DNA from 3 places in the Streptomyces sp. AM 4-1-1 genome. Region 2 is predicted to be linked to each of the others. Evidence: riboswitches for the same ligand, from Rfam matches in the RefSeq annotation. Region 2 holds a riboswitch; each other region holds the start of a gene.
What was found. A riboswitch is a leader RNA that binds a small molecule or an ion and turns the genes downstream of it on or off. The one in region 2 is predicted to bind cobalamin.
Positions count from the first base shown of each region.

Region 1: it holds a riboswitch for cobalamin, as region 2 does, so the genes downstream of both, PZB75_RS27055 (DUF4430 domain-containing protein) here and PZB75_RS21920 (ribonucleoside-diphosphate reductase subunit alpha) in region 2, are expected to answer to the same signal.
Region 3: it holds a riboswitch for cobalamin, as region 2 does, so the genes downstream of both, PZB75_RS04985 (cobalamin biosynthesis protein) here and PZB75_RS21920 (ribonucleoside-diphosphate reductase subunit alpha) in region 2, are expected to answer to the same signal.

Region 1 covers NZ_CP119145.1:6,384,245-6,393,906, forward strand. The annotation lists gene PZB75_RS27030 (biotin/lipoate A/B protein ligase family protein) at 1-166, opposite strand, end outside; partial or broken gene PZB75_RS27035 (MMPL family transporter) at 382-1,899, opposite strand; gene PZB75_RS27040 (DHA2 family efflux MFS transporter permease subunit) at 1,962-3,590, opposite strand; gene PZB75_RS27045 (MarR family transcriptional regulator) at 3,735-4,199, shown strand; gene PZB75_RS27050 (lamin tail domain-containing protein) at 4,446-5,903, opposite strand; gene PZB75_RS27055 (DUF4430 domain-containing protein) at 6,166-6,654, opposite strand; cobalamin riboswitch at 6,804-6,941, opposite strand; gene PZB75_RS27060 (ECF transporter S component) at 7,029-7,835, opposite strand; gene PZB75_RS27065 (ABC transporter ATP-binding protein) at 7,832-9,502, opposite strand; gene PZB75_RS27070 (energy-coupling factor transporter transmembrane component T) at 9,499-9,662, opposite strand, start outside.
Region 2 covers NZ_CP119145.1:5,135,944-5,145,605, reverse strand. The annotation lists gene PZB75_RS21955 (glycoside hydrolase family 3 protein) at 1-409, opposite strand, end outside; gene PZB75_RS21950 (carbohydrate ABC transporter permease) at 420-1,250, opposite strand; gene PZB75_RS21945 (sugar ABC transporter permease) at 1,247-2,227, opposite strand; gene PZB75_RS21940 (extracellular solute-binding protein) at 2,319-3,605, opposite strand; gene PZB75_RS21935 (GntR family transcriptional regulator) at 3,888-4,652, shown strand; gene PZB75_RS21930 (DUF3311 domain-containing protein) at 4,958-5,224, shown strand; gene PZB75_RS21925 (sodium:solute symporter family protein) at 5,221-6,855, shown strand; cobalamin riboswitch at 6,997-7,139, shown strand; gene PZB75_RS21920 (ribonucleoside-diphosphate reductase subunit alpha) at 7,284-9,662, shown strand, end outside.
Region 3 covers NZ_CP119145.1:1,198,541-1,208,202, forward strand. The annotation lists gene PZB75_RS04960 (hypothetical protein) at 1-405, opposite strand, end outside; gene PZB75_RS04965 (hypothetical protein) at 590-1,717, opposite strand; gene PZB75_RS04970 (class II aldolase/adducin family protein) at 2,119-2,799, opposite strand; gene PZB75_RS04975 (inorganic phosphate transporter) at 3,088-4,371, shown strand; gene PZB75_RS04980 (hypothetical protein) at 4,410-4,655, shown strand; cobalamin riboswitch at 4,900-5,034, shown strand; gene PZB75_RS04985 (cobalamin biosynthesis protein) at 5,196-6,176, shown strand; gene PZB75_RS04990 (cobyric acid synthase) at 6,173-7,714, shown strand; gene cobN (cobaltochelatase subunit CobN) at 7,711-9,662, shown strand, end outside.

The DNA.
Region 1 (9,662 bases), 1.2 Mb from region 2:
CGGTGTTGGCCGGGGCGCCCTCCAGCGCCGCGTCGATCGCGAGGATCGCCTCGTCCGGTTCGAGGAAGAAGTCTCCGGCCACTCGCACGTTCCGCAGTGCGCCGCCTTCCGTGTCCAGGTCGACGACCACGAGCTTGCCGCCGGGGACCTTGTACTCACCGTGCACGGTCATGCCTCCACATCCGCCCGACCCGCGTCCGCGAATCGGCTCACCTCACACGTAACCCCGTCACCGTACGGTTTCATCCGCCCGTCCCACCGCGCCCGGGAGGTGGGGGCTTGCCCGTCTCCGCACGGGCGGCCCCCACCTGTCTGCGCCGAGGTGTTTTCGTTCGGGTCGGGCCGGGCTCGCGGGCTCCGGCCCGACCCGAACGGAAGGCCCTACCGCACGAGCACCGCCTCCGGTTCGGTGGGGCTCTGCGGTGCTTCGCCCCCCTCGTGGGCCTGGGTCAGTGCTTCGCCTTCCACGTCCACGCGCGGCAGAACCCTCTGCAGCCATCGGGGCAGCCACCACGCCTTGTCACCGAGCAGTGCCAGAACCGCGGGCACGATCGCCATCCGCACGACGAAGGCGTCGAAGAGGACGGCCGTCGCCATGCTGAAGCCGATCATCTTGATCATGGATGCGCCCGCGCCGATGAACCCTCCGAACACGGCCATCATGATCAGAGCCGCGGCCACGACGACCCTGGCGCTGGTGCGGAACCCGGAGACGATCGCCTCGTCGGGCCGGTCGCCGCGGACGTATGCCTCGCGCATCCTCGTCACCAGGAACACCTCGTAGTCCATCGCGAGTCCGAACACGATCCCGATCATGAAAAGCGGCATCATGCTGAGGATCGGTCCGGTCTGCTCGACGCCCAGGAGACCGGCGAGCCAGCCCCACTGGAAGACCGCCACCACGGCTCCGAGCGCGGCGGTGACCGACAGGAGAAAGCCCAGAGCGGCCTTCACCGGTACCAGGACCGAGCGGAAGATCACCATCATGAGGAGGAAGGCGAGGCCCACCACGACGGCGAGGTAGGGAACGAGGGCGCTCTTCACCTTCTGCGCGACATCGATGTTCATCGCGGTCATGCCGCTGACGAGGACCGTCGCCCCGGTCTCGGACCTGAAGCGGTCCGCCTGCTCGCGCACGTCGTGGATGACCTGGTCGGTCCGACTGTCGGTCGGGGCCGTGGACGGCACCGCGCTCAGCAAGGCGGTGTCGCCCGCCTCGTTGAAGACGGGCGGGGAGACCGAGACGATTCCCTCGGTCTTGGCGACCTCGGCGGCGACCATGTCGGCTGCCGCCTCGGGGTTCTCGGCGCCCCTGGCATCGACGATCACGGTCAGCGGGCCGTTGAAACCGGGGCCGAACCCATCGGCGAGGTCGTCGTAGGCGCGGCGCTCCGTGGTGGAGGTCGGCTTCACCTCGTCACCGGGAAGCCCCAGCTGGAGATCGAGGACGGGCACGGCGATCACACCGAGGCCGACCACGCCGAGGAGGAGCACCGGCAGCGGGCGGCGCAGGACGAACCGCGCCCATCGGGTGCCCGCGTTGGGCTTGCCCGCCCGCGACGCGACCGCGACCGGTTCCTTCGCCTTACGCGTCCCGCGGGGCAGCACGGCGCGGTGGAAGAAGCCGAGCAGGGCGGGAACCAGCGTCAGCGCGATCACGACGGCGATGGTGACGACTCCGGCGGCGGCCAGGCCCATCTTGGCGAGCATCGGAATGCCGATGACGGACAGTCCCGCCAGGGCGATCACCACGGTCAGGCCGGCGAAGACCACCGCGGAACCCGCCGTGCCGACGGCCAGGCCCACCGCCTCCTCGGGGTCGTGGCCCCTGGCCCGCTCCTCGCGGTAGCGGGAGACGATGAACATGGCGTAGTCGATGCCGACCGCCAGACCCAGCATCACGGTCGGCTCCGGCCTCGGCCGGCCTGGTGCCGGAGCACCGTTCCGGCACCAGGGACGTGTCAGCGGGCCACGGCTTCCGTGTCCGCCGACGGGTCGGCCTCCGCCGTCCCGCCCGTGGGGGAGGAGGCGGGGATGAGGAAGGAAGCGATCAGCCCCAGCAGGACGAACCCGGCGGCGAGGTAACCGCCGAGGACGACGCCGTCCGTCATCGCCGCGCGGGCCGCGTCCGCGACGGAGGCCGTCTGCGGGTTGGCGGCCAGGGGCCCGATGGCCGCCCCGGCGCTGTCGGTGACGGCTCCGGTGAGCCGGTCCGCCTCGCCCGCGGGCAGACCGCCGTTGGTGAGCCGGTCGTTCAGCCGGGTACTGAGCGTGGTGAAGAACGCGGTGGTCAGGGCGGCGATGCCGAGGGCGGAGCCGAGCTGACGGAAGGCGCTCTGGACCCCGGACGCCTGCCCGGAGCTGGCTTCGGGCACGTCGTTGAGGACGACGTTGGTGACCTGCGCGGTCGCGAAACCGACGCCGATCCCGTACAGGAAGAGCACCAGGGAGACAGGCCACCAGGAGCTGTCCGGGGAGGCGATCAGCCCGATCCCGGCGAGCCCGACGACCTCCAGCGCGAGCCCTACGCGCAGCTGGCCGAGCGGGGCGACCTTGGCTGCCATGCCGAAGCTGGCGCCGCTGGCGACGAAGGAGCCGATGGCCACGGGCACGAGGGCCAGACCGGCCTGCAGGGCGCTGTAGCCGAGGGTGAACTGCAGCCACAGCGGCAGGATGGCGACGACGCCGAACTCGCCGATGCCGATGATCAGCGTGGCGATGTTGCCGCCCCGGAACGACGCGATGGAGAACAGGCTCACGTCCATCAGGACCCGGTCCGCGTCGCCCTTGCGGCCAAGTGAAATCTGCCGCCGTACGAACGCGTAGAGGCTGACGGCCGAGAGGACCAGGGCGACCAGGACGGGCGAGGGGCCGCCGGACCAGGTGAGTCCGAGGATCTCCAGGGGATGCACGGTGGTGATCCAGCCGTACGTACGTCCCTCGACCAGACCGAAGGCGAGCAGCCCGAGGGCGGCGACGGAGAGCAGCGCTCCCGGTACGTCGACGCGGCCCCGGGTCCGGGGCGAGGGGGCCATGTACAGCAGCACACCGACCCCGACCAGCACGGACAGCGGTACGTTGATACCGAAGGCCCAGCGCCAGGAGACGTGCTCGGCGAGCCAGCCGCCCAGCAGCGGGCCGAGCGCGGCGGCGGCGCCGATGGTCGAGCCCCACACGGCGAACGCCTGACCGCGCGCCTTGCCGGTGAACGTCGCCTTCAGCAGGGACAGCGAGGTCGGCAGCAGCATCGCCGCTCCGGCGCCCTGGAGGAACCGGGCCAGGATGAGAAGTCCGCTGTTGGGCGCGAGCCCGGCGAGCACGCTGGTCGCCCCGAAGACGACGACGCCGCCGACGAAGATCCGGCGGGCTCCGAAGATGTCGGCCAGCCGGCCGGTGAGCAGGAGCAGCGCCGCGAAGACGATGGCGTACGACTCCTGAATCCACTGCGCCTGGGCGGAGGTGGCGTCCAGGTCCTCGATGACCGAGGGAACGATCACGTTCACGATCGTGGTGTCCACCACGATCAGCGCCACCCCCAACGCGATCGCGATCAGGCCGAGCCACCGGCGGGTGGCAGAAGAGCTACGCATGCCAACTCCTTCCATGGTGGAATAATTTGATAGTGGAAGGATAAATTGGGGACGGTAGGTTGTCAAAAGGCATGGCCGGCACGGACGACCGGCCCGGGGTGAGGAAAGGTGGCGCCGGCGGTGGAGGGATCGACACGCGGTGAGATGACCGCGCAGCGTGAACGGCTGATAGAGGCGCTCCGGGCCTACGGCGGCCACTTCACCGAGCTGAGCCGCCTCTTCGCCGACTGGCTGGGCCTGCACTCCACCGACGCGGCCGCCCTGCTGGAGATCGCCGCAGCGGATGAGCGGGGTACCCCCCTCTCACCGGCCCGGCTCAGCGAACGGATCCTGCTCTCCCCGAGCGCGACGACCGCCCTGCTCAACCGCCTCGAACAGGCCGGACACATCATCCGCAGCCGGGAACACACCGACCGGCGGATCGTCACCCTGCGCGGCAGCGCCAACGTCCAGGAGCGCGCCGACGAGTTCTTCCGCCCCCTGGGTGTCCGCCTCGACGCCGTCATGGCCGGGCACCCGCCGGAGGTCGTGGCCGGCTTCGAGGCCCTGCTCACCGACCTGAGCGCGAGCATGGGCACCTATATCGCCGAGCGGGGCCCGAAGACCTGACGCCGGTTCGGCGCGTCCGGTGCCGAGTACCCGCCGAACCGGCCGGCCCCCTCTCGACCTCCCCGAGCCTCGACCACTCGGGTGACCCCCCTCTACCGCGCCACCGGGGCCGACAGGAGCGTCGGCCGTGGCGTCGGGGCGGAGTCCGGGCGAGACCTCGACGGCACGCCGGAAGCTCGGCCGGGGCTTCCCGGCCGAGCGTTGTGCGGGGGCGCTCGTCACGCTCGGCCGCGACGGCGGCCGGTGTCAGCGAGTGCCGGGCGCCGTCGTGGACGTGGCGGACGGGGTGCAGGGGAGTGTGCCCGCGCGCAGCGCGTGCTTGTCGTCGTTGTCGTCGTCGGACCAGAGCACCGGCTTCCGGCCCGCCGCACAGGCCGCTCGCGGCGCGATGGCGAAGCCCTCGTTGTTGTGGTCGGGCATCGCGGCGGGGCGGTCGTACACGGCGGTGACGGTGAACCGGCCCCGCGTGTCGATGCCGAGGGTCGCCGCGCGGCCCGCACAGGTGTTGTCGCAGACCGCCCACAGCCGGCCGGTCTCCGGCTCGAATTCGAGGTCCATCACCGCCGGGAAACCGCTCGGGAAGGTGGCGACCCGGGTGTATCCGCCGCCGGTCCGGTTCAGCGCGTAGGCGTACACCGTGCCGTTGGCCTCCAGACCGACGAAGAACAGCCCGCCGCCGTGATCGGGATAGGCCGCCGGGTCGTACGCGCCGCCCGTGTGCTCGTCATGGAAGCCGTGCGCGGTGAGATAGGTGTCCGGAACCCATGCGATGCCCTCCGGCCCGCTGTTGGCCGGCACGGCGGGCAGGTCGGCGGTGAGGTTCCACTCGGCGGTCGCGTTCAGGGAAGCAGCCGTGGACGAGACGTCGAAGCGGAGGATCTTCGGCAGGCTGATGCCGCCGTGGTCGTTGTCGCGCTCGGTGGCGACGAACACTCCGTCAGGGGTGACGGCCACGCCCTCGGCGTCCGGGTCGCCGCCGCCGTTGCCGTAGCGCAGCGCCTTGCCCGAGGACCAGCCACCGGCCGGGTCGGGGCGCCATGTCGTGCCGTCGGGCACCAGGCGGTAGAGCCTGCCCGGTCCGTTCTTCACCGCCCACAGTACGTCGGGGCTCTGGAAGGAGAGGCCGCTGAGGTTCGTACCGAACGCGTTCGAGCGGTCGGCGACGGTGACCGTGGCGTCGCCCGGCCACCGGGTGCCGGTGCCGGGACTCTGCCCGCCGCACGCGTTCGCCGTACCCCTGGTCGGTGCGGATGTCGTGGTGAACGGCCCGGCGCCGTCGGCGCAGCGGCCGTACGTGGTCGTGGCGTGGGCGGTCCAGGTGTACGAGTCGACCGGTGTGGAGCTGTCGGGCCGCAGCAGCCGTACCGAGTCCGAGGAGCCCAGTCCGAAGGACGACTCGACGTCGAGCACGAGATGCCCGCCCGGGGCCAGCGAGGTGCCCGACGCGATGGTGTAGGTGTGCGAGTCGTCGTCGTCCTTGACGATCCAGCGGGAGACGTCGGCGGACGCCGAGCCGGTGTTGACCAGTTCGACCCAGTCGCCCGGCGTACCGCCGCTCGACTCGATCTCGTTGATCCGCACCGTGCTCTGCGCCTGGGATTGGGTCTGTGCTCGCGTCTGGGGCTGCGGGAAGGTGCGGGCGCGGCTCTGTTCCGGTGTCGGGGGCTGAGCCGACGCCGACGCGCCGGACAGACCCAGTGCCACGACGGAGAGGGTGGCAGCGGTGAGATGGACTCTTCTACGCCAGTGCGTTCGCAATGCGGCCGGTCCTTGTCTCGGGGAGTCGGTCGGTCGAGCAGCGCATACGCGCTCGTCGCGAAGCCTGCGATACCCGGACGACGGGCGGTTGAACGCACCGGGAACGGAGAACGCCGGGAACACCGTCCGGCGACGCGCCCCGAGCGGCCCGGACCCGTGCGCTCGCGCGGGGTTCCCCGCGGCCGCTGCCGCGGGGAACCCCGCTCCGTCAGAAGGCGCTCCAGGTGAACGCGACCTTGTCGCCCGCCTTCAGCCGGAACTGGCAGCCGCCCACCGGGGTCGGGGCGCCGTTCACCGAGATGTTCCAGTACGCCGTGGCGCCGCCGCTGACGCCCTTGATCGTGTCCACGCTGAAGTCGTCGAAGGACGGGTACCAGGTGCCGTCCCAGGTGAAGTGTCTCTTCCTGGCGGCGTCGTCGAGCGTGGCGGTCGGCGTGGCACCCGCGTTCGGGTTCTGGCCGCCGTTGGTGCCGTCACAGGTGTGGGTGCCGCCGGTTGCGGTGGTGACGTCGTGGCCCCTGGTCCGGACATGGCCCTTGAAGAGGACGCCGTCGGGCCCCTGCACGTTCAGGGATACCGTGATCGGCGCGTTGGCGCGTACGCCGTGGCCGTGCGCGGTGGCGGGAGCGGCGGCGGTGACGGTGAGGCCGAGTACGGCCGTCGATATGGCGAGGGTGCGGGCCAGACGCTGGCGCATGGTGATGCCTTCCGGTGTGTACGGGCCCGGCGCGGGACCCCGTACACCCGGCGCACGGGGATTCCCCGGCCGCGTTCCGGACGGAGGCGGCGGGGACCGGTGAACCAGGGGCCCGGGGCTTCACGCCGCAGACCGTGGCGGTGAGAAGCGGTACGCGTGGCGCGTCGGGATCTCCGGCTCGCGGCGCGTGTCGCGCCGCACACGGTTGCAGGTCAGTGCCGGATTCCCACCGGCTTTCCCCAGTCGCGCACGCATTCGGTTGTGGCTCCGGAATCGTCCGAAGTAGCTGGATCGTATGACAGTACGAGGTGGGGCGGGCGCGAATCCGGGTTTTCGTGTTCCTCGAACTCCCTTGGGGCCGCCTGGTGTTCATCTCACGGTCGGTCGTCGGCGAACCTGACCGGTGCCTGGAAGCGGGCCTTGCGGGCCGCGCGGCGGAAGGTGGCGAGGACGGCGGGTCCGGCCAGGACGACGCAGACGAAGTTGGTGACGGCGCGACCGGTGTCCCAGCCGAGCGAGGTGGCCAGGTCGAACGCGAGATAGCGCTGCCACTGCTCGGTGAAGGGGAGCCCCGGCAGATAGGCGATCGAGCTGTTCGGATCGAGGGAGAAGGGCCAGAAGGAGAGGTTGAGCAGAAAACCGAAGAGGTAGCCGGAGACCGATCCGTATCCGGCCAGCAGCAGGATCTCGCGGCGGCCGGTGGCCCGGGGCAGCAGTCCGGCCAGCATGCCCACGAAGGCGCAGCCGAACATCTGGTACGGCATCCACGGGCCGACCCCGCCGGTGATCAGCGCCGACGCGAACAGCGAGGTGCAGCCGAGGGTGAAGCCGAACCCGGGACCGTACACCCGGCCCGCCAGGACCAGCACGAAGAACACCGTCTCGATGCCCGCCGTGCCCGCGCCGAGCGGGCGCAACGCCGCGTTGACGGCGGAGAGCACCCCGAGCATGGCCAGCGCCTTGGAGCTGATGCCACCCTCGGCGATCTCGGACATCACGACGCAGAGGACGAGGACGAGCAGCACGCCGAAGATGAGCGGCGGCGCGTAGTTCGAGCCGAAGGTGCCCGGTGCGACGAGGAAGGGCCAGAAGAACGCGACCAGTCCCAGGAAGCCCGCCATCGCGATCACCAGGCCGGCGCGCGGAGTGACCCGGATGGCCGTCGTGGCACGCCCGATCATGAACCCGCCTCGTCACGGGTGAGTACGGACGTCACCTGATCTGCCGTCAGGTACGGGAGCGGTGCGAGGATCTTCGCCACCTGAGGGGCGAACACGGGCGAGGCGACGATGACTTCGGCCGTCGGTCCGTCGGCGACGATGTCGCCCTCGGCCATGACGACCACCCGGTCGGCCGCCCGGGCCACGAACTCGACGTCATGGGTGGAGATCACCACCGACCGGCCCTCGGACGCCAGGGCGTCGACGATGGAGATGAGCTGGGTCTTCGCCCGGTAGTCGAGCCCCCGGGTGGGCTCGTCGAGCAACAGGACCCGTGGGGCGGCGGTCAGTTGGATGGCGAGCACCAGGGCCAGCTTCTGGCCCTCGGACAGATCGCGCGGATGCGTGCCGCCGTCGATACCGGGAGCCAGCCGGTCGAGGACGGAGCGTGCGCGGACCCCGCCGCGCGCGCCCGACGACTCGACGTCGGCCTGGTCCAGTTCCTGCTCGACGCTTTCGAGATAGAGCAGATCGGTCGGGGTCTGCGGTACGAGGCCGACCAGCCGCCGGGCCTCCGCGGCCGGCAGGGCCTTCGGATCGGGCCTCTTCGCCCCGGTGTCCGGACCGACCCGCACGGTGCCGGATCTACGGGGCCCCGACCCCTGGAGTGCCCACAGCAAGGAGGACTTGCCCGAGCCGTTGCGGCCCATGAGGGCGGTGATCTCGCCGCCGCGCAGATCGAGATCGACCTCGCGCACGGCCGGGACGCCGTGGTACGCCACCGTGACGCCGCGTGCCGTCAGCAGCGGTGCCGCGTCAGCGACGCCGGCGGTGGTGGGACGGACGGCGGTGGGACGGACGGGTGGCGGCGGGGTGTCGGCCAGGTCGCCGCGCAGCGTGACCGCGGCCCGCCGGGCGTCGCGGACGGAGAGCGGGAGGGGCGACCAGCCGGCGCTTCTGCCCAGCTCCACGATGGGCGGCGCGATCGACGACGTACGGAAGATCTCGGACGGTGTGCCGGACACCACCCGGCCGTCGCCCGGGAGATGGAGGACCCGGTCGGCGTACTGCACGACCCGCTCCAGGCGGTGTTCGGCGAGGAGCACGGTGACCCCGAGGTCGTGCACGAGACGGGTGACGGCGGCCAGGACCTCCTCGGCCGCCGTCGGGTCGAGCGCGGAGGTGGGCTCGTCGAGCACCAGCACACGGGGATGCGCGGTGAGGACGGAACCGATCGCGACGCGCTGTTGCTGGCCGCCGGACAACTCGTACAGGGCCCGGTGGCGCAGATCGGCCAGGCCGAGCAGATCGAGGGTCTCCTCGACGCGTTTGCGCATCACGGCGGCGGGGACGGCCAACTGCTCCATGGCGTAGGCAAGTTCCTCCTCCACGGTGTCGGTGACGAAGCCGTCGAGCGGGTCCTGTCCCACCACGCCGACCACATCGGCGAGTTCACGCGGCGGGTGGTGCGCGGTGTCCCTGCCGTCGACGGTGACCCTGCCGTACAGGGTGCCGCCGGTGAAATGCGGTACGAGACCGTTGACGGCCCCGAGCAGGGTCGACTTGCCGACCCCGGTATGACCGACGACGAGGCAGAGTTCACCCTCGTCGACCGTCAGGTCCACCTCGCGCAGCACCGGCCCGGCGCCGTCGTCGTACTCCACGCCGACCTGGTCGAAAGTGATCACTTGGCATCCTCGGTGCGCCGCGCGGGAACACGCGGGGTGGACGGGCCCGGTGGCGGCGCGAGGAACCCGGCCGCTCCGGCGAGCAGGACCGCCGCGGCGGGGAGCAGCGGCAGGGTCGGCCAACTCAGCGGATAGATCGACGGGTTCAGCTCGGCCGGGT
Region 2 (9,662 bases):
GGTCGGAGTTCACGTCGGCGGTGGGTGCCCAGTCGAAGTTGACGCCGCACTCGGCGAGCCTGCGGCCCAGCTCCTGCGCGACGGCGCGGGTCAGGTCCACGTCGTCGACGGAGCCCAGGGCGAGGTTGCCGGGGAACGACGACCCCTGGCGGACCTCCAGGCGGGTGACGTCGCCGCTCTCCTCGTCGATCGCGATGAGTACGTCGTCGCGCTCGGCCCGGATCTGGGCGGTGAGCGCGGCGAGCTGCTCGGGCGTCCGGACGTTGCGGCCGAACAGTCCGACGGAGGCGAGGCCCTCGCCGACTCTGCGCAGCAGCCAGTCGGGCGCGGTGGTGCCGGTGAACCCGGGCTGCAGGACGGCGAGTGCGTCGCGCGTCACGGTGTCCGTGGTGGAGACAAGGGTGGTCATAGGAACCGTGCTATCCCTTCACTGCACCGTCGGTCAGGCCGCTGACGGCCTTCCGCTGCAGGAAGACGAAGAGGATCAGGATCGGGATCGCGAAGAGCGTGGAGGCCGCCATCGTGGCGCCCCAGTCGCTGCCGAACTGCGTCTGGAACTGCGACAGCCACAGCGGCAGGGTCTGGAAGGCGGGGTCCTTGTTCAGTACCAGTACCAGCGGGAACTCGTTCCACGCGGTGATGAAACCGAACATCGAGGTCGACATCAGGCCGGGTGCCAGCAGCGGCAGGATGACCTTCACGAACGCCTGGCGGCGCGTGCAGCCGTCGACCATGGCCGACTCCTCCAGCTCCTTGGGCACCGCGGCGACGAATCCGCGCAGGGTGAGGAGCGTGAGGGGCAGCACCATGATCGTGTAGAAGCAGGTCAGCGGGATCAGGCTGTTGAGCATGTCCGCGTCGCGCACCAGCAGGTAGATCGCGATGACCATGACTTCCCAGGGCGCCATCTGGGCGAGCATGAAGCCGATGATGAAGCCGCGGCGGCCCTTGAAACGCATCCGGGCCAGGGCGAACGAGCCGGCGAGCGCGAGGACCAGGGAGAACACCACCGCGAGGATGGTGACCGTGAGCGAGTTGCGGACCAGCGTCCAGAAGTTCTCGGCGTTGATCGCGGTCTTGAAGTGCTCGAACGTGACGTCGGTCGGGAACCAGACCGGGTTGTCCGTGATGATGTCGCCGGTCGGCTTGAAGGCCGTGGCGAACATCCAGTAGACGGGGAAGACGAAGGCGATGACGAGCACGACGGCCGTCGCGTTGGGCCAGATACGGCCGAGCGGAGAGCGCTTCACAGCTCGTCCTCCTCTTGCTTGACAGTGATCCGGAGGTGGTACGCGGTGAGGCCGAGGATGATCACGATGGTGAGCATCGCGATCGCCGAGCCCATGCCGAAGTGCTGGTTGCCCATGCCTTCGATGAACGCGTAGACCGGAAGGATCTCGGTGAGCCGGTTCGGGCCACCGGCGTTGATCGCGTAGACCTGCACGAACGCCTTGAACACCCAGATGACTTCGAGGAACGTGGTCGCGTAGAGGAAGGGCCTCAGGAACGGCATGGTGACCGAGGTGAAGCTCTTCCAGACCCCGGCGCCGTCGAGCGAGGCGGCCTCGTACAGTTCCTTGGGGATGGTCGTCGTGGCGGCGTACAGGTTGAGCGCGACGAACGGGATCGACTGCCAGACGATCAGCACCGTGATCACGAAGAAGGTGGAGAACTGGCCGCCGACCCAGTTGTAGTCGGCCATGGAGTGGAAGCCGATCGCGTCCAGCATCCAGTTGACGACACCGAATCGCGAGGCGAAGAGCCACTGGTAGACGGTGGTCGCCGCGATGACGGGCATGGCCCAGGCGAGCACGATGCCGATCATCAGGGTGATCCGCATCCGCTTGCCGAGGCGGGCGAGCAGCAGACCGACCAGTGTCCCGAGGACCATGATCAGGACGACGTTGGTCCCGGCGAAGGCGATGGACCGGCCGGTGACCCGCCAGAAGTCCGAACCGCCGAGGACGTCCTTGTAGTTCTCGATGCCGTTCCACTCGGTGACATGCTGGATCAGCTGTCCCATGTTGAGGTTCTGGAACGACAACAGGGTGTTCTTGACCAACGGCCAGCCGAGGAACACCAGGGTCGCGGCCACCGGAGGCGCCAGCAGCAGATAGGGCGCGAGCGCCGTCTTTCTGCTTCTGCCCCCAGGCCCGCCCGGTCCGCCGCCGGACCTCTTTTCCACCTCTGCCGGCCCGGAGGGTGGCCGTTCGGTCTGCACGGTCATGCTCGCCATCTCTTCCTTGGCACCATGGGACACACAAATCGGCTGTCGGGGGATGGGCTCCTGGTGGAGCCCATCCCCCGACAGCACACCCTTACTGCTTCTGCGCGAGGCGCTTGTTGAGCTCGCCCTCGACCTGCTTGGCGGCATCGGCAGGCGACTTACCCTGCAGCACCAGCGTCATGTAGGTCTTGATCGGGTTCGGCGGGTTCTCGACCGGGGCCCACTCGGCGATCAGCGGGGTGGTGCCACCGGACTTGATGGCTGCCGGACCGGCGGCCTCCGCGGCGGGCTGACCCACGGCGTACTTCTGCATGGCCTCGGACTTCGGGGTCCAGCCGGCTTCCTTGACGAGCGCGCCGTCGTTCGCCTCGGAGAGCGCGATCTTCAGGAACTCCTTGGCCAGGTCCTGCTTCTTGCTGCCCGCGGCCACGGCGAAGTTGGAGCCGCCGAGGAAGACGCCCTCGGGCTTGTCGGCGGTCTCACCGGGGATGGTGAAGAAGCCGATGTCGTCCTTGATCTTCGGGTTGGCCTTGATGGCGGTGCCGGCCTCGTAGCCCATCGCGATGATCGCGCCGGTCTTGCCGTTGGCGAAGACGTCGGCCTGCTGCGGGGTGGCCTCGTCCTTGTCCTTGGGCGCCTTGGAGTAGGACTGGTACTGCTTGTAGACGTCCATGGCCGCGGCGACCTTCGGGTCGGCCATGTTGGAGACGTACTTGTCGCCTTCCTTCTTGACCGGCTCGACACCCTGACCGACGAGCAGACCGTCGAAGAAGTACCAGTTCTGGCCGGGCAGGTAGATCGGCTCGGCGTCGCCCTTGGCCTTGATGGCGTCGAACGCCTTGAAGAGCTCGGCGCGGGTCTTCGGCGTCTCGGTGATGCCGGCGTCCTTGAAGACCTTCTTGTTGTACATGACGACGCGGTTGCCGAAGTACCACGGAAGGGCGTACTGCTTGCCGTCGAAGACGGAGGGGGCGTTGATCGCGTCGGGCCAGGCGCCGCCGATCTCCTTCTTGAGGTCACCGAGCTCCGCGAGACCGCCGGTCTTCGCGTACGCCGGGGTCTGCGTGTTGCCGATCTCCAGGACGTCCGGCGGGTTGGACTCGGAGAGGGCCGTGGTGACCTTCTGCTGAATGCCGTTCCACGCCTGGACTTCGATCTTCAGCTTGGCCTGGGTCTTCTTCTCGAACTCCTCGGTGACCGTCTTGGTCCAGCCGTCGGGGTTCGAGCCGGACATCGTCCAGACGGTCAGGGTCTGCCCCTTGAAACCGTCCGCGCCCGCCTTCTTGCCTCCGTCGTCGTCAGACGAGGAACCACCACACGCGGCAATGCTGACCATCATGCCCGCGACGCCGATCGCCGCGATGAGCTTGCGCTTCACGCCAGACCCTCCTCAGGGTGCTTACAACCCCCGCCCACCGCGAAGACATCCGACGAAGTACTGCTGGGGCTGGGACCTGGTCTTTAATGGTTTAGACCAGTACCGGGAGCTTGGCCTAGACCTTTAGGGGTGTCAAGGGTGTATAAGAAGTGCACTCGCGTCCGTTATAGGACCGACACCTGAGGGAGGGCGACGAGCCGTGACCGGACCGTGCCACCATGTGAGCCGCGACAGACGGAGGAGCCGGTGACGGCAGCAACGCAGCAGTCGGGAAGGCGGGCCATGGGCGCCGACGGGGGTACGACGGAGAGCGAATCGGGCGCCGGGACACGCACCGCGCGGGTCCCGAAGTACTACCGCCTCAAGCGGCACCTCCTCGACATGACGGGCACCATGCCGCCCGGTACGCCCGTACCACCGGAGCGAACCCTGGCGGCCGAGTTCGACACCTCACGCACCACGGTGCGGCAGGCGCTCCAGGAGCTGGTCGTCGAGGGCCGGCTGGAGCGCATCCAGGGCAAGGGCACCTTCGTCGCCAAGCCGAAGGTCTCGCAGGCCCTGCAGCTGACCTCGTACACGGAGGACATGCGTGCCCAGGGGCTGGAACCGACTTCTCAGCTGCTGGACATCGGATACGTGACGGCGGACGACTCCCTGGCCGAGCTGCTGGACATCACCACGGGCGGCCGGGTGCTGCGCATCGAGCGTCTGCGGCTGGCCAGCGGGGAGCCGATGGCCATCGAGACCACCCATCTCTCCGCCAAGCGCTTTCCGGCGCTGCGGCGGTCGCTGGTGAAGTACACCTCCCTCTACACGGCGCTGGCCGAGGTGTACGACGTGCGGCTCGCCGAGGCCGAGGAGACCATCGAGACCTCGCTCGCCACCCCGCGCGAGGCCGGACTGCTCGGTACGGACGTGGGCCTGCCGATGCTGATGCTGTCCCGGCACTCGATCGACGGGCAGGGCGAACCCGTGGAGTGGGTGCGCTCGGTCTACCGGGGCGACCGGTACAAGTTCGTGGCGCGCCTCAAGCGCCCGGTCGACTGACCCCGTTCGGGGGGCTGTTGACCAACTTTTGACCCTCCGTCGGTCGCTCGCCGAAGGACGCCGGACGGACGTCGGCGCACCTCCGGCCGGCCGTCGGAGGGCCGCTGTACGGCTCGTACGAGCCAAATGCCCCATGTGCCCCCGGCGTCTCCCCGACGCCGGGGGCACACGCGTTCTCCACGGCCCCCTCCGGAACCCGGCGCCGGAGGACGGCGATTCGGAGAAGGGGGTGACGCCGCCCGAACTCCTCACCTAGATTTCGTGCCCGTCGCATCAGGTGATCAGCGAGGGGACGGAGTCGCCGCATGTCGCAAGCGCCCATGGAAGACCCAGCAGAGCGGCCACCCACGGTCACGCCCTTACGCGTGGTGATCGCGCTCTGTCTCGTCGCGCCGTTCGTGGCGATGCTCTGGGTCGGCTCGTACGCGAAGGTCGACCCGGCCTTCATCGGCATCCCGTTCTTCTACTGGTACCAGATGCTCTGGGTGCTCGTCTCGACCGCGCTCACCATGACCGCGTACCGGTTGTGGCAGCGTGACCAGCGCGCCCGCGAGGGAGGTGCGTCCGCGTGAAGGACGGTGTGAACGGCGTCGCCCTGGGCGTCTTCGTCTTCTTCTTCCTGGCCGTCACCGTCGTCGGCTTCATGGCCGCGCGCTGGCGCAGGGCCGAGAACGGGGCCAGTCTCGACGAGTGGGGCCTCGGCGGCCGGTCGTTCGGGACCTGGGTCACCTGGTTCCTGCTCGGCGGCGACCTCTACACGGCGTACACCTTCGTCGCCGTCCCGGCGGCGATCTACGCGGCGGGCGCGGCCGGCTTCTTCGCCGTCCCGTACACCATCCTGGTGTACCCGCTGATCTTCACCTTCCTGCCCCGGCTCTGGTCGGTGTCGCACAAGCACGGGTACGTCACCACGTCGGACTTCGTCCGCGGACGCTTCGGCTCCAAGGGGCTCTCACTGGCCGTCGCCGTCACCGGCATCCTCGCCACGATGCCGTACATCGCGCTGCAACTGGTCGGCATCCAGGCGGTGCTCGACGTCATGGGCGTCGGCGGCGGCGAGAACACCCACTGGTTCGTCAAGGACCTGCCGCTGCTGATCGCGTTCGCGGTGCTCGCCGCGTACACCTACTCCTCGGGGCTGCGCGCACCCGCGCTGATCGCGTTCGTCAAGGACGGACTGATCTACATCGTCATCCTGGTGGCGATCATCTACATCCCGATCAGGCTCGGCGGCTTCGACGACATCTTCGCCAAGGCGGGCGAGGCGTTCGCGCGGAAGAATCCGGCGACCGGCGCCCCGCGCGGGGCGCTCGTCCCCGGCGAGGCCGGGCAGTGGGGGTACGCCACCCTGGCCCTGGGCTCCGCGCTCGCGCTGTTCATGTATCCGCACTCGATCACCGCGACGCTCTCCAGCCGCAGCCGTGACGTGATCCGCCGCAACACCACGATCCTGCCGCTGTACTCGCTGATGCTGGGGCTGCTCGCGCTGCTCGGCTTCATGGCGATCGCCGCGGGGATCAAGGTGGACAACGGACAGCTGGCGATCCCCCAGCTCTTCGAGAACATGTTCCCCGACTGGTTCGCGGGCGTGGCCTTCGCCGCGATCGGCATCGGCGCCCTGGTGCCCGCCGCGATCATGTCGATCGCCGCGGCGAACCTCTTCACCCGCAACATCTACAAGGACTTCCTGAAACCGGACGCGACCCCGGAGCAGGAGACCCGGGTCTCCAAGCTCGTATCGCTGCTGGTGAAGGTGGGCGCGCTGGTCTTCGTCCTGGGCATGGACAAGACGGTGGCGATCAACTTCCAGCTGCTGGGCGGGATCTGGATACTCCAGACGATGCCCGCCCTGGTCGGCGGCCTGTTCACCCGCTGGTTCCACCGCTGGGCGCTGCTCGCGGGCTGGGCGGTCGGCATGGCGTACGGCACACTCGCCGCGTACGGTGTCGCGAGCCCGACCCAGAAGCACTTCGGCGGATCGTCGAAGGAGATTCCCGGGCTGGGTGAGATCGGTTACATCGGGCTGACGGCCTTCGTGCTGAACGTCGTGGTGACGCTGGTCCTGACCCTCGTCCTGAACGCGGTCAAGGCACCGGCCGGCACCGACGAGACGTCCGCCGCCGACTACACCGCGGACGCGGGTGACCCCGGCGTCCAGGAGGTCCTTCCTCCGGCCACCGCGGGCGCCCCCGGCGGTCACTGACCCCGCCGGGCCACCGGACCCGCCGCACGGGCCCCAGCGGCCCGCGAAGGCGTGGCGGGAGCCCGTTCCCGTCCTCCCGCCGCCTCCCTCCTTGCCCGGCGTTCGAGTGACCGCGACACAACATGTGGGGGCCGCTTCATGGAGCGGCCCCCACATGTATGCTCGTGCTCGCTGTCGTCGTAGGGGAATCCGGTGCGAATCCGGAACTGTCCCGCAACGGTGTGATCGGTGTGCTTTCGCGCACCCGTGAAGTCCGAGGACCTGCCGTCAGCGCATCCGGCTCGACCGAACCGGATTGCCGATACGTCCGGGCCTCGCGGAGGGCCGGTGGACGCCGTACGGAGTGCTGCCCGTCCCGGGCACCCCCCTGCCGGCCCCCGCCTCCCCACCGCGGCCCCGAGCCGAGCGAGGGAGAGCACCACGTGACCATCGCGCCAGCCGATCCGGCTTCAGTCGCGGAGATCCAGACCGACGGACCTGAGGGCGACGGGCCCGGAACCGTACTGCTGCGGCTCCTGACCGACCTCACCGCCGACCTTCCGGACACCGACCCCGGCCGCGTCGCCGCCGCCGCGCTGCGGGGCCGCAGCGCCCGGTCGGACGCGGCGGAGCTGCGCGGTCTGGCCACCGAGGCCGCCGCCGGTCTGATCTCCGAGGACCCGGCCTACTCCCGGCTCGCCGCCCGCCTCCTGTCCCGCAGCATCGCGGACGAGGCGGCCGGTCAGGGTGCGGTCTCGTTCTCCGCCTCGGTCGCCGTCGGTCACCGCGAGGGTCTGATCGGGGACCGTACGGCCGAGTTCGCCGCCTTCCACGCGGACGCCCTGGACGCCCTGGTCGGGCAGGCGCTCGCCGAGGGCGCGGACGACCGGTTCGGTTACTTCGGGCTGCGGACGCTGCACAGCCGCTACCTGCTGCGTCACCCGCTCACCCGTCAGGTCATCGAGACCCCGCAGCACTTCATGCTGCGCGTGGCCTCCGGGCTCGCCGAGGAGGCCACGCTCGACTCGGCCGCGGGGACCCGGGCGCTGGACGAGGTCGCCGCGCTGTACCGGCTGATGAGCCGGCTCGACTACCTGCCGTCCTCGCCGACGCTGTTCAACTCCGGGACCCGGCACCCGCAGATGTCGTCCTGCTATCTGCTGGACTCGCCGCTGGACGAGCTGGACTCGATCTACGACCGCTACCACCAGGTGGCCCGGCTCTCCAAGCACGCGGGCGGTATCGGTCTCTCGTACTCCCGCGTCCGCGCCCGCGGTTCGCTGATCCGGGGCACCAACGGGCACTCCAACGGCATCGTGCCGTTCCTCAAGACCCTCGACGCCTCGGTCGCCGCGGTCAACCAGGGCGGCCGGCGCAAGGGCGCCGCCGCCGTCTACCTGGAGACCTGGCACGCGGACATCGAGGAGTTCCTCGAACTGCGCGACAACACGGGCGAGGACCAGCGGCGCACGCACAACCTGAACCTGGCGCACTGGATTCCGGACGAGTTCATGCGCCGGGTCGACGCGGACGGCACCTGGTCGCTGTTCTCGCCCGCCGACGTGCCCGAGCTGGTCGACCTGTGGGGCGACGCGTTCGACGCCGCGTACCGGGCCGCCGAGGCCAAGGGGCTGGCCCGCAGGACGATCCCGGCCCGCGAGCTGTACGGCCGCATGATGCGCACCCTCGCGCAGACCGGACAGGGCTGGATGACGTTCAAGGACGCGTCCAACCGGACCGCGAACCAGACGGCCGAACCGGGCCGCGTGGTGCACTCGTCCAACCTCTGCACCGAGATCCTGGAGGTGACGGACGACGGCGAGACGGCCGTCTGCAACCTCGGTTCGGTCAACCTCGGCGCGTTCGTGGCGGACGGGACGATCGACTGGGAGCGGCTGGACGCCACCGTGCGTACCGCCGTGACCTTCCTCGACCGGGTCGTCGACATCAACTTCTACCCGACCGAGCAGGCCGGCCGGTCCAACTCCCGCTGGCGGCCGGTGGGTCTGGGCGCAATGGGCCTCCAGGACGTCTTCTTCCAGCTGCGGATGCCGTTCGACTCCCCCGAGGCGCGGGCGCTCTCCGCCCGGATCGCCGAGCGGATCATGCTCGCCGCGTACGAGGCGTCCTGCGACCTCGCCGAGCGGTCCGGACCGCTGCCCGCCTGGTCCGAGACCCGGGCCGCCCGTGGTGTGCTGCACCCCGACCACTACGACACCGAGCTGAACTGGCCGGAGCGGTGGACCGCGCTGCGGGCCCGGATCGCGACGACCGGGATGCGCAACTCGCTGCTGCTGGCCATCGCCCCGACCGCGACGATCGCCTCGATCGCCGGTGTGTACGAGTGCATCGAGCCGCAGGTCTCCAACCTCTTCAAGCGCGAGACGCTCAGCGGTGAGTTCCTCCAGGTCAACGCCTACCTGGTGAACGACCTGAAGCGGCTCGGCGTGTGGGACGCCCGCACCCGTGAGGCGCTGCGCGAGGCCAGCGGCTCGGTCCAGGGCTTCTCCTGGATTCCCGAGGAGATCCGGACCCTGTACCGCACGGCGTGGGAGATCCCGCAGCGCGGACTGATCGACATGGCGGCGGACCGCACGCCGTTCCTCGACCAGAGCCAGTCGCTGAACCTGTTCCTGGAGACGCCGACCATCGGAAAGCTCTCCTCGATGTACGCGTACGCCTGGAAGCGCGGGCTGAAGACGACGTACTACCTGCGGTCGCGTCCGGCGACGCGGATCGCCCGCGCGGCGTCCGGTCAGGCGCCGGCCGCCGCCACCGTCCCCGTACAAGCCGCGGTCGCCGATCCCGAGGCGATCGCCTGCTCCCTG
Region 3 (9,662 bases), 3.9 Mb from region 2:
GGCTTCGGCGACCGCGGTGGCCTCGATGTCGGGCGAGGCCGGGTGGATGAGGGACCAGGCGTCGAAGAGCGCGACCCAGCCCCGGAGCACGGCGGTGTCGTCGCGGTCCCAGGCGCGCAGCCGCCAGCCGGCGCGTGCGGTGTCGCCGTGCAGCTCGATCAGGCCGGCCAGCCGGGCCCGGTCCCAGCCGGTCCTGATCCGGTCCGGGGACAACTCCAGCGCGGCGGCGGCCCGTTCCAGGGCCTGGGCGGCGAGCGGCGTGGTGCCGGGCGCGGCGCCGTCGGCGACCCAGCGCGCGATGCGCACGGCGTCGGCGAGCACTGCCCTGGCCTGGCGGGCCAGCTCCGCGGGAGGCGGGGTGCCCTCGGGAGGGCGGGGAGCCGGCCTGGTGCGCCGGGAAGCCACGGCCTTGCGAGCGGTGGCAAGGGGTCGCGGGCGGACAAGTCGCAGCCTGGAGTCGCGCGGGGTACGGGACGTCACGGGGAGCAGTCTTCCCGTTGACGGGCCGAAAGCCCAAACGGAACCCGAATTCTGTGCGGGCGGGCGGTTCACGGAATGGGGGACCAAACGGACGAAGCTCGGCATCCGCTCACATCAGGGGCGTGAGGAAGCGTCGCAGCGCCTCCTCGTACCCGGCCGGGTCGGCGTTCCACATCGCCCCATGCGGAGCCCGCGGTACGGGGTGCAGGGAGACCAGGTCCGTGCGGTGCCCGGCGAGTTCGCGGGAGTCGCGCCAGGGCGCCAGGGTGTCGTCGGGGCCGTGGAAGATCATCGTCGGAATGTTCAGGGTCTGCGGGAGGGAGGTGTCCAGGAGGCGGGTGCCGTGCAGTCCGGTCTGTCCCTGGGCGGCGCGCACGGCGAGCGGCAACAGCGCGGCCGGGACCCCCCTGGCGGCCGCCAGGGCGCGCAGGGTGGTGGTCCAGTCGAGCACCGGGGAGTCCAGCACCAGACCGCTGATCCGGTCGCGGAGCCCGGAATTGACGGACGCGTACAGGGCCATCGTCGCCCCGGTGGACCAGCCGTGCACGATGACGTTCTCGGCGCCGTAGCGGACGGCGTAGCGGATGGCCGCGTCCAGGTCGCGCCACTCGGACTCGCCGAGGCGGCTGAGCCCGTCCGGCGGACGAGGTGCCCCGGGATCGCCCCGGTACGCGATGTCGAGGACCGGGAGCTGCTGGTCGTGCAGGAACCCCATGACGTTCATGGGATGGTCCCGGGTGGCGCCGAGACCGTGCACGGTGATCACCCAGGTCTCACGGACACCGGGGACGAACCAGCCGGGGAGGGCGCCGAGTTCGCCGGGGATCTCGACGTCCCGGTGGTCCAGGCCGAGGGCGGTGCGTGGGTCGCCGCTGTGCAGCTCGGGGGTGAACCGGACCTTGTCCCCGGGCTGGAGGACGCCGTGGCTGACGCGCTCCAGTCTGCGGACGACGGTGTCGGCGGCGTGGTGCGCCTGCTCGATCACCGGTCCCACGACCGCGTGCACCCCGGGGCCCACCAGTCCGTAGGTGCCGGGCCTGAGCGCGGCGAAGGAGCGGGTCAGGGTGATCTGCCCGGCGGCCGTCGCGTGCACGGTGACTCGGCGGTCGGCGGGGAGGGGGCGGTCGGAGGGCACCTTGAGGGCGGCGTCGCCCGCGTACCGGCCGGCGGCGACCGCTGCCGCGCCGACGCCGAGGATCGTGGAGACGGTCGCTGCCGTCGCTGTTGCCGGGCGCACGGCTTCAGTGTCGTGGGGCGGGGCGCGTGATGCCAGCGGACGGGGTCCGTCCGGTTGTGTCGGGGTGGTGTGGGCGGGGCGGACGCCGCTGGTCGGACGGTCACCGAGGAGGCGGGGCGGGCGCCGGAATCGGTTCTTCGGCGCGGGCACGCCGGTCCTGTCGGGAGGAGCGGCCGGGTGCGGTTCGCGCACTCCCCGCGGCCAGCCCGTTCCCCCGCGTTCGGCGTGCTCTGTGCGTTCAGTGCGCCCCCACGTTCGGTGCGCTCCGGCGTCCAGCGCACCCCGTGCTCCGTGCGCACCCCGTGCTCCGTGCGTTTCGTGCGCCCTGCGTTTCGCGTGTTCGGCGGCCGGCCGGCCGCCGGTGCGTTCCGGGTACTGGGGGCCTCCCCGCGCGGGCCGTCTCAGTCCCGGACCCGGCGCGCTCCGCCCGGCTGGCCGTAGTCCCTCAGCGCCACCCGCACGTCGTCCATCTCGGCCGGGGAGAGGAGGCTCGGGCTGCGGCCCGGCACCGAGGCGGCGGTGAGCCAGAGGCGGCAGAGCCATTCGAGCTGGGCGGTGCGCTCGTACGCCTCGTCAAGGGTGTCGCCGTACGTGACGGTTCCGTGGTTGCGCAGGAGGCAGCCCGTGCGGTCACGGAGGGCGGCGAGCATGTTCTCGGCCAGCTCGGACGTGCCGTAGCGGGCGTAACCGGCGGTGCGGACCGGGCCGCCGAGGAAAGCGGCGGCGTAGTGCACCGACGGCACCTCGTCGACCAGCGTGGAGACAGCGGTGGCGTGCACGGCGTGGGTGTGCACCACCGCGCCCGCCCCGGTGGTGCGGTAGACGGCGAGGTGGAGGGGGAGTTCGCTGGTCGGTGCGAGTGTTCCGACGACCTGATTGCCTTCGAGGTCGACGCCCACGGCGTCGCGCGGCCCCAGCCGCTCGTACGGCACACCGCTCGGGGTGACCAGGACGACCGCGCCGACCCGCGCCGAGACGTTCCCCGAGGTACCGACGACCAGGCCGTCCGCCACCGTCCTGCGGGCGGTGGTGACGACCTCGTCCCAGGCCCGTTCGATCGCGTCCGGCATCCGCTCGCTCATACGGGAATCCTGTCACTCCGGACGTGAGGGTCATGTGACGGGTCGAGCACGTGGGCACGTCGGCGTCGGCACGTCGGCGTCGGCCGTGGAACGGCGTGCGGTACGGGCCACGGCGGACCGGGCCGCGCCCGTACCGCCCGGTCGCTTCTCCCCCACCCGCACGGACGGACACAAGCGGAACGGCGACGCGCCGTTCGGGTCACCACAACGCCCCGTCCAGTTCATCTCCCGTTCATCCAGGTTGCCTACGGTCCACGTGCCACTGACGTCGAACGATTGCCTGGGTAAATGGAACACATCACGCTGCTGCTCGCGATCGTGATCGCGACAGCTCTAGTGTTCGATTTCACGAACGGTTTCCACGACACCGCGAACGCGATGGCGACGACCATCTCGACCGGCGCACTCAAGCCCAAGACCGCGGTGGCCATGTCCGCCGTTCTCAACCTCGTCGGCGCCTTCCTGTCCGTGGAGGTCGCCAGGACGATCTCCGGCGGGATCATCAACGAGAGCGGGATCAGGACGGAGGTCATCTTCGCCGCGCTCGTCGGCGCCATCCTGTGGAATCTGCTGACCTGGCTGGTCGGCCTGCCGTCCAGTTCCTCCCACGCGCTCTTCGGCGGCCTCATCGGCGCCGCGGTGATGTCCGCGGGCTGGTCGTCCGTCAACGGCGGCACCGTCGTCACCAAGGTGCTGCTCCCCGCCGTCGCCGCCCCGGTCGTCGCGGGGATCGCCGCGCTGCTGGCCACCCGGCTCACGTACCGGATCGGCGGGAAGATCCGGGGCGGGGCGCAGGAGAAGGCCGCCGCCAAGGGCTACCGCGCCGGGCAGATCGCCTCGGCCGGTCTCGTCTCACTCGCCCACGGGACCAACGACGCCCAGAAGACCATGGGCATCATCACGCTCGCGCTGGTCACCGGCGGGGTCCTCTCCCCCGGCTCCAACCCGCCCGTGTGGGTCATCGTCGCCGCCGGGACCGCCATCGCGCTGGGCACCTATCTCGGTGGCTGGCGCATCATCCGCACCATGGGCAGCGGCCTCACCGAACTGCGGCCGCCGCAGGGATTCGCCGCGCAGACCAGCGCGGCCACCGTCATCCTGGCCTCCTCGCACCTCGGCTTCTCCCTCTCCACCACACAGTCCTGCTCCGGTGCCGTGATGGGCGCGGGCCTCGGCCGCCGGGGCGGTGCGGTCCGCTGGTCCACGGCCACCCGGATGTTCGTCGCCTGGGGCCTGACCCTGCCGGCCGCCGGTCTGGTGGGCGCGGGCGCGGAGTTCCTGACGCAGCAGGGCACCTGGGGTGTGGTCGTGGTCGCCGCGCTGCTGGCCGCGGGTTCCGGCGCCATCTGGGCGCTGTCCCGCCGCCGTCCGGTCGGCCACGGCGACGTCGCTCCCTCGGGCGCAGCCCCCGAGGACCCGGCCGCCGAGCCCGCGGGCGTCGTCACCACCGCCATCGCCGCCGTCAGCCCCCCGCCGACCGCCGGGGTCCTGGCCGCCGAACTCAAGGCCACCATCCCGGCCCCCGCGCCGGCCCCGGCGGCCACCGACCCGGCCCGCCCCGCCACGGTCTAGTACCGCCCCGGCACCAGCGGCAGAAAGGACACCGCACCATGCACATCGACTGGGCCGCTCTCGGCACCGTCTTCGGCGTCTCCCTCGTCGTCACCGTCGCCCTGGTGGGCCTGTTCACCCTGGGCATCGTCGGCCTCGCCAAGCAGCGGCCGGAGCCCACGGCGCCGGGCGTCGACGGGAAACGCTCCGGCGGCTCCCTCGTCGCGGCGCGCGCGGGCGCGTACGCCTGCTTCGGGCTGTGCGCGGCGGCGGTCGCGTACGGGATCTTCCTGATCGTCGCCTGAGCCCGGCGCACGCCCCGAGGTCCGGGCCCGGCACACGCCGCCCGCCGGGACCGGCCGCGGTTCCGACCGCACCTGACCACCGGGGTGAGCGCCCCTCTGCGCGCTCACCCTCCATCGGACCGGCCGCACTCCCCCGCGGCCGGTCCGATGTGCGTCTTCGCACACTGCGCCGTCGCAGGTCAACGGCAGGTTGACGGGTGTTCTCGGAGCGTGGTGGACTGCCGAAGCCATTTACGGCGACAGCAGAGGAAGTCCGGTGCGAATCCGGCGCGGTCCCGCCACTGTCACCGGGGAGCGGTCCCCCATCCACCGGAAGTCACGGTTCGCGCGAGCGGGCCGGAAGACCGGGGGAACCGCCGATCCGGGAGCCAGGAGACTCTGCGTCGCCGGTCACGTCGAACCAGGGCGCGGACCCTGAGTGAGGACATAACGCCATGCCTGGCTGCCGTGCGTCGGCCCCCGCCCCCGCGGGCCCGAGCGCTTCCCGCGCCCGAGACCCCCGTACGACGATCCACCGAGGCGTGACGGCGGTCTGAACCCATGCGTGCCGATCGCATCTTCGCGTACGGCGCCACGGCCGGTCTGGCCGGCGATCTGCTCCTCGGCGACCCGCGCCGCGGGCACCCGGTCGCCGTGTTCGGGCGGGCCGCCGCCGCTGTGGAACGACGGCTGTGGCGCGACGACCGGGGCCGGGGCGCGCTGCACGCCCTGGTCTGCGCCGGAGGCGCCGCCGGGGCCGCCGCGCTGGCCGCCCGTACCGTGCGCGACCGTCCCGTCGCCGCCGTCGCCCTGACCGCCGCCGCCACCTGGTCCGTGCTCGGCGGCACCTCGCTGGGCCGCGAGGCCCGTACCGTCGGGGCCGCGCTGGCCGCCGGGGACGTCGAGGCGGCCCGGGAGCGGCTGCCGCACCTGTGCGGCCGCGACCCGCAGTCCCTCGACGCGCCCGGGATCGCCCGCGCCGTCGTGGAGTCCGTCGCCGAGAACACCTCCGACGCCGTCGTCGGCGCCCTGGTGTGGGGCGCGCTGGCCGGGGTGCCCGGACTCGTCGGATTCCGTGCCGTCAACACCCTCGACGCCATGGTGGGGCACAGGTCACCGCGCCACCGCAGGTACGGCTGGGCGTCGGCCCGCCTCGACGACGTCGCGGGCTGGCCCGGCGCCCGCCTCACCGCCGCGCTCGCCGTGGTGGCGGGCGGCCGTCCGCGCGCCGCCGCGCACGCCTGGCGCGCGGACGCGGGCCGCCACCCGAGTCCCAACGCCGGTCCGGTCGAGGCCGCCTTCGCGGGCGCGCTCGGTGTCCGGCTCGGCGGCACCCTCTCCTACGCGGGCCGGGTCGAGCACCGGCCCGTGCTCAACGGCGGCGCCGGCCGCCCCGTCGGCGTGCCCGACATCGAACGCGCGGTGCGGCTCTCGCGCCGGGTGACCGTGCTCGCCCTCGGGGTGTGCGTGGCCGGCCGGCTCCTCGCGGGGCGGCGCACCACCGCCCGCCCCCGGCTCTCCTCGGGACGGACATCCATATGAGCGGCGGACTGCTGGTCGCCGGAACCACGTCGGACGCGGGCAAGAGCGTCGTCACCGCGGGCATCTGCCGCTGGCTGGTGCGCCAGGGGGTGAAGGTCGCCCCGTTCAAGGCGCAGAACATGTCGCTGAACTCGTTCGTCACCCGCGAGGGCGCCGAGATCGGACGCGCCCAGGCCATGCAGGCGCAGGCCGCCCGCGTCGAGCCGACCGCGCTGATGAACCCGGTGCTCCTCAAGCCCGGTGGCGACCGTTCCAGCCAGGTCGTCCTGCTGGGCAGGCCGGTGGGCGAGATGAGCGCGCGCGGGTATCACGGAGGCCGTCAGGAGGCCCTGTTCGGCACGGTCGTGGACTGTCTGGAGCAGCTTCGGGGTACGTACGACGCCGTGATCTGCGAGGGGGCGGGCAGCCCGGCCGAGATCAATCTGCGGCGCACCGACATCGTGAACATGGGCGTCGCGCGGGCCGCGGGCTTCCCGGTCGTCGTCGTCGGCGACATCGACCGGGGCGGCGTCTTCGCCTCGTTCTTCGGTACGACGGCACTGCTCGGCGCCGAGGACCAGGCCCTGATCGCGGGGTACCTGGTCAACAAGTTCCGCGGTGACGTGTCGCTCCTCGAACCCGGCCTCGACATGCTGCGCGAACTCACCGGCCGCCGGACGTACGGGGTGCTGCCCTTCGCGCACGGTCTGGGCATCGACGAGGAGGACGGACTGCGGGTGTCGCTGCGCGGCGCCGTGCGCGAGTCGGCCGTCGCGCCGCCGCACGGTGAGGAGGTGCTGCGCGTCGCCGTCTGCGCCGTACCGCTGATGTCGAACTTCACCGATGTGGACGCCCTGGCCGCCGAACCCGGCGTCGTCGTGCGGTTCGTGGACCGCGCCGAGGAGCTGACCGACGCGGATCTCGTCGTCGTGCCCGGCACCCGGGGCACCGTCCGGGCGCTGGCGTGGCTGCGCGAGCGCGGTCTCGCGGACGCGCTGGTGCGGCGGGCCGCCGAGGGCCGTCCGGTCCTCGGTGTCTGCGGCGGCTACCAACTGCTCGGCGAGCGCGTCGAGGACGACGTGGAGTCCCGCGCGGGACTGGTCGACGGGCTGGGGCTGCTGCCCGTGCGGGTCAGGTTCGACCGCGAGAAGACCCTCGCCCGGCCCGTCGGCGAGGCGCTCGGCGCGCCCGTCGAGGGATACGAGATCCATCACGGTGTCGCCACCGTGCACGGCGGCGAGCCGTTCATCACCGACGGCCGGGGCACACCGCTGGACGGCTGCCGGGTGGGCGCCCTGTGGGGCACCCACTGGCACGGCTCGCTGGAGAGCGACACCTTCCGGCGCCGCTTCCTGACCGAGGTGGCCCGCGCGGCGGGCCGGCGCTTCGTCCCGGCGCCCGACACCTGTTTCGCCGCGCTGCGCGAGGAACAGCTGGACCGCCTCGGCGACCTCATCGAAGAACACGCGGACACCGGCGCGCTGCTGCGGCTCATCGAGTCGGGCCCGCCCGCCGGACTTCCCTTCATCGCCCCCGGAGCCCCTGGAGCACGCGCATGAGCAGCACCCCCAGCACTCCCACCACGACCGTGCTGTTGTTGTCGACCGCCGATACGGACCTGCTCGCGGCCCGCGCGTCGGGCGCGCCCTACCGGATCGCCAATCCGACCCGGGTCGACGCCCGCGCGGAGCTGCCCGCGCTGATCGAGGGGGCAGCGGTCGCCGTGGTCCGCCTCCTCGGCGGCAAGCGCGCCTGGGAGGACGGGCTCGCGGTGCTGAGGGAGTCCGGGATACCGACCGTCCTGCTGGGCGGCGAGAGCGTGCCGGACGCGGAGCTGATGGCCGAGTCGTCGGTCCCGGCCGGGGTCGTCGCGGAGGCGTTGCGCTATCTCGTCGAGGGCGGCCCCGGCAACCTCGTCGAGCTGTCCCGGTTCCTGTCCGACACGGTGCTGCTCACCGGGCACGGCTTCGCCGAGCCGCAGAAGATGCCCGAATGGGGGCTGCGCGGCGACCGCGCGTTCACCGAGGGCCGCCCGACCGTCGGTGTCCTCTTCTACCGGGCGCACGAACTCGCGGGGAACACGTCGTTCGTCGACGTGCTGTGCGACGCGGTCGAGGCGCGCGGCGCCAACGCCCTCCCGGTGTACTGCGGTTCGCTGCGCGGGGCCGACGCCGGGCTGTACGAGCTGCTGGGCCGGGCCGACGCGCTGATCGCGACCGTCCTCGCGTCGGGCGGCACCCGCGCGTCGGACGCCTCGGCCGGCGGCGACGACGAGGCGTGGGACATCGGAGCGCTGGCCGAGCTGAACGTACCGGTGCTGCAAGGGCTCTGCCTGACGTCGTCCCGGGCGGCCTGGGACGCGTCGGACGCGGCGGTCTCGCCGATGGACGCGGCGATGCAGGTCGCGATCCCCGAATTCGACGGCCGGCTGATCACCGTCCCCTTCTCCTTCAAGGAGCAGGGTCCCGACGGGGTGCCGGTGTACCGGGCGGACCCCGAACGGGCCGCGCGCGTCGCCGGGATCGCGGTGCGGCACGCCGTGCTGAAGCACCGGACGAACGCCGAGAAGAAGCTGGCGCTGGTCTTCACCGCCTACCCGACGAAGCACTCCCGGGTCGGCAACGCGGTGGGGCTGGACACCCCTGCGTCGGCGATCCGTGTGCTGGACGCCCTGCGGGACGCCGGTTACGGGGTCGACGGGCACCCCGACAACGGCGACGAGCTGATCCACCGCCTCATCAACGCCGGTGGCCACGACGTCGAATGGCTCACCGAGGAGCAGCTGGCGGCGGCGCCCGCGCGGGTGCCGCTCGCCGACTACCGGGCCTGGTTCGACAAGCTGGAGCCGGGGATGCGCGACGCCATGCTGGAGGCGTGGGGGGAGCCGCCGGGCGGCCTCTACGTGGACGGCGACGACATCGTGCTGGCGTCGCTCCAGTTCGGCAACGTCGTCGTGCTGATCCAGCCGCCGCGCGGTTTCGGCGAGAACCCGATCGCGATCTACCACGACCCGGACATGCCGCCGTCGCACCACTACCTGGCGACGTACCGCTGGCTGGAGAACACGTTCGGCGCGGACGCGGTCGTGCACATGGGCAAGCACGGCACGATGGAGTGGCTGCCGGGCAAGGGGCTCGGTCTGTCGGCGGGCTGCGGTCCCGACGCCGTACTCGGTGAACTCCCGCTGGTCTACCCGTTCATCGTGAACGACCCCGGCGAGGGGACCCAGGCCAAGCGGCGCGGGCACGCCACCGTGGTGGACCACCTCGTACCGCCGATGGCGCGCGCCGACACCTACGGGGACCTGGCCAAGCTGGAGCAACTGCTCGACGAGTACGCCCTGGTGAGCGATCTGGACCCGGCCAAGGCCCCGACGGTACGGGCACAGATCTGGACGCTGGTGAAGGCCGCCGAGCTCCACCACGACCTGCATGTCGACGAACAGCCGGGCGACGACGACTTCGACTCCTTCGTCATGCACATCGACGGCTACCTCTGCGAGATCAA